Linked DNA regions of Prochlorococcus marinus str. MIT 9312. The protein of the gene in region 2 interacts with the protein of the main gene of each other region in a pairwise test. Links are inferred from orthologs where the notes say so. Each region holds a gene or a part of one and is shown on either strand. Other genes may lie near its edges.

The links. The genes of interacting proteins can lie anywhere in the genome.
Region 1: the proteins of PMT9312_RS02665 (region 2) and PMT9312_RS07995 interact in binary tests that used the Escherichia coli proteins (3 or more experiments, as listed by UniProt). The link is inferred for Prochlorococcus marinus str. MIT 9312 from one-to-one orthologs.

The regions. Positions count from the first base shown.
Region 1 is NC_007577.1:1,443,366-1,446,755, reverse strand. Bases 402-3,390 are described here. They hold PMT9312_RS07995 (FtsW/RodA/SpoVE family cell cycle protein), read right to left. Parts: upstream 2,520-3,390; coding sequence 1,284-2,519; downstream 402-1,283. Other genes in these bases: atpB (F0F1 ATP synthase subunit A), read left to right, coding at 3,279-3,390; PMT9312_RS07990 (ATP synthase subunit I), read left to right, coding at 2,779-3,255; PMT9312_RS08000 (cytochrome c biogenesis protein CcdA), read right to left, coding at 545-1,201; PMT9312_RS08005 (cytochrome c biogenesis protein ResB), read right to left, coding at 402-544. Outside these bases: more of PMT9312_RS08005, read right to left, coding at 1-401.
Region 2 is NC_007577.1:482,573-486,355, forward strand. The notes cover bases 310-3,288. They hold PMT9312_RS02665 (peptidoglycan D,D-transpeptidase FtsI family protein), read left to right. Parts: upstream 310-912; coding sequence 913-2,664; downstream 2,665-3,288. Other genes in these bases: PMT9312_RS02655 (CPBP family intramembrane glutamic endopeptidase), read left to right, coding at 310-398; PMT9312_RS02660 (hypothetical protein), read left to right, coding at 581-913; tal (transaldolase), read left to right, coding at 2,756-3,288. Outside these bases: more of PMT9312_RS02655, read left to right, coding at 1-309; more of tal, read left to right, coding at 3,289-3,757; PMT9312_RS02675 (NAD(P)/FAD-dependent oxidoreductase), read right to left, coding at 3,780-3,783. UniProt on the Escherichia coli protein: Essential cell division protein that catalyzes cross-linking of the peptidoglycan cell wall at the division septum. Required for localization of FtsN.

The DNA of each region.
Region 1 (3,390 bases), 960 kb from region 2 along the record:
TTCCATATGCTGAACCTAGAAGCAAGACTATTAATCCGATATGTACAACTAAAGGACCGATTTTTCCAATTAAACCCCTTCTTGCAGAAATATGACTTTTAAATTTGTATGTTTTCCATCCTCTTTTTTTAAGTAATAAATCTACTTTTGATATATGGTCTCCATCTTGATTGATTGGGTGACTTGAAGTTAATTGCAGTTTGCTAAATTTTTTTTCGTTATTGTATTCAATCCATTTTAATGAAGCTTTTAATGAAGGAATTTGTCTCCTGAAACTACAAGCTGATAAGGAAATGCAAAGAAGAATTAATGTAAATAAAAACCAAATGCTTGTATATATATGATCCAATTGAAGTTTTAAGACTTTTTCTCCATCTAAAAATCCAAAAATGGGAGCACTATCGAAATTATCAATATAGAATTTATTACTATTACCTTGAGGTATAAAAGTACCTATGCCACTTGTAATGGCTATGAAGATTATCAGTGATATAGCGAATCTTAAACTTGATATTTTTAAAATTAGATTCTTAAAAATAATCATTTAGATCCAATTTGAAAATAAATTTAATAATCCTAGGGCAACTAAAAATATCCCACTTAAGGTGGGAATTATTTGGCTAAATTTTCTAAGCTCTAAAAATTTTTTTAAGTTTTCTGCCGTGGCTCCCGCAATGATTAATGGAGTGACTTGGCCTATTCCGAAGAAAAATAAAAAAATAATTGAGATTATTGGGTTTTTAGCTTGCGATACCCAAGCCAAAAGAGTAGCTAAAACTGGAGTGATGCAAGGTGAAGAGGCTAGTCCAAAAGTAGTTCCTATTGTAAAAGGTGCTAAGAGGGGTGGTATTTTTTCTTCTATTTTTTTTAGATCGGGTCCATTCGGAAACTGAAACTTTAGAATTCCTAATAAATTTAAACCCATTATTATTGCTATTAGGGCAACAAATGATGTGTAATAAGATGGAATTTGCCCATATATTTTACCTAAGAATCCACTCGCAGCCCCCAGTGCAACAAGCGAAAAAACTACTCCTCCTGAAAAACTAATAAGTTTAAATTTATTTTTCTCTGTTCCTCCTATATAAGCAATTGTTACTGGAAGTAATGATAATGAACATGGTCCAAGACTCGTTAATAGTCCTGCGCTGAAAACCAAAAATATAGTAAATGGACCAGGACTATTAAGACCATTCTGCATAAGCAGATTACCCTTTTGAGATAATTCTGAAATAACTAAATTAAATGATTCGATAGTTTGACTTTAATCCTTTAAATTCTAACTAATTAAGAGTCTTTCGTGTACTAATCATACCAATCAATCCTGTTGATTCTAATGAACATCTCACTAACATCCCTGCAATAAAAAAAGACGCTATTAATGAATTGCCACCATAACTAATGAAAGGTAGTGGTAAGCCTGTAGTAGGCATTGAACCTGTTGCTACAGCAATATGCATTATTGATTGACCTGTCAACAATACACCACATCCGATAGCAACTAATTTTGTATAGTTGTTTCTGCACTTAAGACTAATTATGAGGCTTATATAAGAGAATATTGCTAAAAATCCTAAGAATAAAGTACACCCCACCAAACCAAATTCTTCCGCAAAAATGGCAAAAATAAAATCTGTATACATGAACGGTAGATACTGTAATTTTTGTATAGACAGTCCAAAACCTTCGCCAAATAGACCACCTGAACCTATAGCTAATAAACTCTGAACCAATTGAAATCCACTTTCCTGTTGATCTTTCCAAGGATTAATAAATGAAGTAACTCTAAGTTTTTGATATTCGTTATTAAGGATGCTAATACATCCAGTAATGAATCCTATTGAAGCAAATGAGCAAAGAGAGCTAAGTTTTACACCTCCGCATAAACCCATTACCCAAAGAAGAATTCCAGTTAGTGATGCAGTACTTAAATTAGGCTGTTTTAGTATTAATAAAATTAATAAACCAAAGGATATTATTGAAATTAATTTTTTATCATTCTTTACTAGATTCCAATGTGCGAAAAGGTTAGAAGCTTCTAGAATTAGAAAAGGTTTAATTAATTCAGATGGCTGCAGACGTAAATTGCCAAGCACTAGCCATCTTGAAGATCCATTAACTGTAATTCCAGTAAAATTGGTAAGGAAAATCAAAAAGAATAAAATATAAAAAATAATTCTTGAAAACTTTAAAAGATTTCTAATGTTTGTATTAAGAACGAAATAAAATAGACCAATTCCTGGAATTGTCCAAATAATTTGTTTTTTTAAGAAGTAAGCCCAATTTCCCATTTCCCTACTAGCCACCCACCAACTTGATGATCCTAGTATGCATATTCCTAATATCGACCAAATTCCAATGAGGACAATGAGAATTTTTGCCTCATAAGGCCATATCGTCCAAGGTAGGGGAACTATAGACTCTGTTACATTGCTTAGATTTTTTTTGTAATTAGAACTAAAGGTTTTTTTTCTTTTAGAAATTCTTTTATATTTTATTTTTTCTTGACTTATCTCCAATTTTTTTAGATGTAGTATGTACTATTGAGACGTTTAATTGAGATTTTGCCAAGTCTTTTATTAACGTTTTAAAGTGTTAAAGCAATTAAAAAGATTAATCTTCATAAATTTTATTTTTGAAGAATACGGTCTACAGATTCATCGTAAATCTTAAGAATTAATTTTTTGTAGAAAAAAACTAGCTAAAAGGTACCTCTCCGTGATAGATTCCGTGAGTTTATATACTTACTTCAAACCATTCAGAGAGGATTTCTAAACTATGTTCACATCAGTGGACTCAAATAGAAAAAAACTTGAGCATCCTTCCAATAAGAATGTTCAATTTCCTCAATCCCTGAATAATTCGATCATTAAAGAAAGTAAATCTGGCATTGCCAATCAAATAGATAATTTGCTTTCTCAAAATGATGAATACACAAAATTGCAATTAACAATTTTTGGCATTACTTTTATTGTTTCTATTTTATTAGCATCAATAACTGGAATTTTTCTAGGATTTACTTTTGGTTTTAGTATTTTTATAGGTGCAATTTCTGGTATTTTTTACTTACGTTTGCTTGCCAAAAGTATAGGGAAACTTGGTAAAGAATCATCAGGTGTATCAAAATTGCAACTTTTAGTTCCAGTTTGCCTCTTTATTTTTGCGAGCAAGCTAGGATCTTTGGATATTTTTCCTGCAATGATAGGTTTTTTCATTTATAAGCCTTCACTCATTCTTTATTTTTCACGTTCTTAAGTAAATTTTTTTATTCAAAACAAATGCTTTTTAATTCCTTGCTAACAAATTTTGCAGCATTAGAAGTTGGTCAACATCTTTATTGGCAAATTGGAAATATCAGACTTCATGGGCAGGTATTTTTAACATCTTGGA
Region 2 (3,783 bases):
TTGTTTTATTGATTTCTCTAATTATGAATAGTCTGATCGATAATCAAAATGGTAGTAATCCTTTGCTTGAAATTGTACTTAATAATAATAATTATTTATCATTTATTCTTTTATTTTTAACAACAACTCTACTGGCTCCTTTATTTGAGGAGATTATATTTCGCGGTATTTTACTACCAACTCTTTCAAGAGATTTTGGAATAATTTTGGGCATCATAGTTTCCGCTTTTATCTTTGCTTTAGCTCATTTAAGTCTGGGAGAAATGCCGCCATTATTTGTTCTAGGAATAGGACTAGGAATTACAAGAATTGCATCAGGGAGTTTGCTATCTTCAGTAATTATGCATTCTTTATGGAATGGATTGACCTTTTTAAATTTGTTCTTATTGAGAACATAAAGAATTGAATTTTATTACTTGCGAATCAAATCAAAAGATGTTTATTTGATTTATAACACTTCTTTTATTCCAAAATAAATAATAGATGGATCCTTATGATAAAAAATCTTTTTTTTAAAAAAAAAGTTTCATACCAAAGTCAGAAAAATTCACAAAAAATATCTAAAATAAATATCCAATTAATGCATAAAATATTCGACACCATTAATATCTCTATCTTAGTTTTAATTTTTACATTATTTTTCTTGTCTTTTGAAAGCCAAAGGAAATGGTCAAATATTTATAAAACTTTATCTAAAACACAAGCGATGAATAATAATCTCATTGACTATATTTCTAAAACAGAACAGTATTATATTACCGAACTTGATTCAATTAGTACTCATAGAAAGACTAAACCTGAAGATTTAATTTATCTCAATATAATTAAAGATAAAAAAGAAAGTCTTTTCAAGAAAAATTTTAGAAGCTTAATTGAAGGTTTAAGAGATAGCAAATATCAAAGGGGATATTGATGAGAAAATATAAAAAAATTGTTCAAATTATACCTCTTGATAAAAGGAGATTTAAATTACTCTATATTTTTAGCTTGCTAATGATATTTTGTTTGTTTGGTAGGTTAGTTAACTTGCAAGTCTTTAATGCCTCAGATTTGAAAAAGAAAGCGAGATTAATACAATCTTCTACAACTAACGCCTTGAAAAAAAGGAGATCGATTGTTGACAGAAATAATAGACTCATTGCTTACGATAAACCCCTTTATAAGCTGTGGGCTCATCCAAGATATTTTAATTTTCCTGGTGATTCTATTAAAGAAGTTCGTAGCATTGAAGAAGTTGCGAAAAAATTATCACCTATTTTGGATATTAAAGATAAAAAACTCTTGGAAAAATTTAATGACAAAAGCAGCGGCATCATGCTTTTGGATAAAATTTCTGAAGAAAAAGCAGAAAAGATTAAAAACCTTCAAATAAGCGGACTTGATTTGTTTAAATACTCTCAAAGATATTATCCACAAGGGGAACTTTATTCCAATCTTGTTGGTTTTGTTAATGATGAGAATAAAGGTTCAGCAGGTTTAGAGCTTCATTTGGATAATCAAATTAAAGTTTTTAATAAAAGTAATCTAATAAAAAGAGGAGGAGATGGCACCCCTCTGCCTGATAATTCAGCTCCAGGTGATTTTATTTATGATTACAAGAGTTTAGGTCTAACTATAGATTCAAAATTACAGAAAGCGTCATTAAATGCATTGTCAAAGCAAATAAGTAAATGGAAAGCAAAGAAGGGATTTGCCATGGTTATGGATGTTAATAATGGTCAGATTCTTTCCTTGGTTGCAGTGCCTTCATATGATCCGAATAAATTTTGGCAGTATGATTCTGAACTCTTTAGAGGTTGGTATTCTCAAGATTTATTTGAGCCGGGTTCAACTTTTAAGCCTATTAATCTTGCCTTAGCGTTAGAAGAAAAAGTAATCCAAAAAGATGGTTTAGTTGAAGATAGCGGAAAGATTAATGTTGGAGGATGGACACTTTCTAATTGGGATAAAAAAGGTAATGGATACATTGATTATCCAAAAGTATTGCAGGTTTCAAGTAATGTTGGGATGGTAAAAATAATGCAAAATTTAGAGCCTAGAGTTTATTGGGATTGGCTGAAGAATTTAGGTATAAATAAAAATTTAGAGACTGACTTATATGAATCAACTGCAGGCCAATTAAAGAGAAAAGATTTATTCGTAAATCAATCAATAGAGCCTGCTGTGGCTTCTTTTGGGAAGGGTTTCTCAATCTCGCCACTTAAATTGGCTCAACTTCATGCGGCTCTAGCTAATGGCGGTTTTGAAGTTACTCCCCATGTAACCTCAAATTTCAAAGAAAGAGTAAATCAAAACTCAAAAAAACAATTTTTTTCTCCTGAGGTCTCTAAAATTGTTCTTGAATGGATGGAGAGCGTGGTTGATAAAGGTAGTGGATCTGGAGTGAAAATTGAGGGTTATAGAATAGCTGGAAAAACAGGGACTTCTCAAAAAGCTTTAAATGGTGTGTATACAAGTAAAAAAGTTTGTAGTTTTGTCGCCACCTTACCAGTAAATGATCCGAAATATGTTGTCCTTGTTGTCGTTGATGAGCCATCAAAATTATATGCATATGGTTCAACTGTTGCAGTACCAGTTGCGAAAGAAATTATCGAGAGTTTAATAGTAATTGAAAAAATACCTCCTAAGGTTAAAGGTCATGGAATGATTGTTAAAAAACTCTAAAATTTTCTCATTTATATAAATATTTAGTTCATTATTTGATGATTTCATTAGGAATTAAAGCTAGTTTATATATACGTATGATTATCTAGATATGAAATCAATTTTAGAACAATTGTCCTCAATGACTGTTGTTGTTGCAGATACTGGTGATTTAGATTCGATAAAAAAATTTCAGCCAAGGGACGCTACTACTAATCCATCTTTAATACTAGCTGCAGCTAAGAACCCTGATTATGTGAAATTAATTGATAAAGCTATAGAAAGTTCAGAAAATACATTGCCCAATGGATTCTCTGAAATTGAATTAATTAAAGAAACTGTTGACCAAGTTTCAGTATTTTTTGGAAAAGAAATATTGAAAATTATTTCAGGGCGCGTATCGACAGAAGTTGACGCAAGACTTAGCTTTGACACCGAAGCTACGGTAAAAAAAGCAAGAAAATTAATCAATCTTTACAAAAATTTTGGCATTGAAAAGGAAAGAATCTTAATTAAGATTGCCGCAACGTGGGAAGGAATTAAAGCAGCTGAAATTTTGGAAAAAGAGGGTATTAAATGCAACTTAACCTTACTTTTTAACTTCTGCCAAGCGGTAACTTGTGCGAATGCAAATATAACCTTAATTTCTCCGTTCGTTGGTCGTATATTAGATTGGCATAAAGCAAAAACTGGTAAAACTAGTTTTATAGGTGCTGAAGACCCAGGTGTTATTTCGGTTACGCAGATTTATAAGTATTTTAAAGAAAAAGGATTCAAGACAGAAGTAATGGGAGCTAGTTTTAGAAATCTTGATGAAATAAAAGAATTAGCAGGTTGCGATCTTTTAACAATAGCACCAAAATTTCTAGAGGAACTAAAAAGAGAAAAAGGAGTTTTGATTAGGAAATTAGATGCAAGTACCAAAATAAATAATTCTATTGACTATAAATTTGAGGAAAAAGACTTTAGATTGAGTATGTTAGAAGATCAAATGGCCAGTGAGAAGCTTAGTGAAGGTATCACAGGATTCAGTAAGGCTATAGAAGAATTAGAAGAACTCCTAATAGAGAGATTATCAGAAATGAAAAATCATAAATTAATTTCTGCCAACTAAATTTAAGTTTTAATTAAAAAAACTAA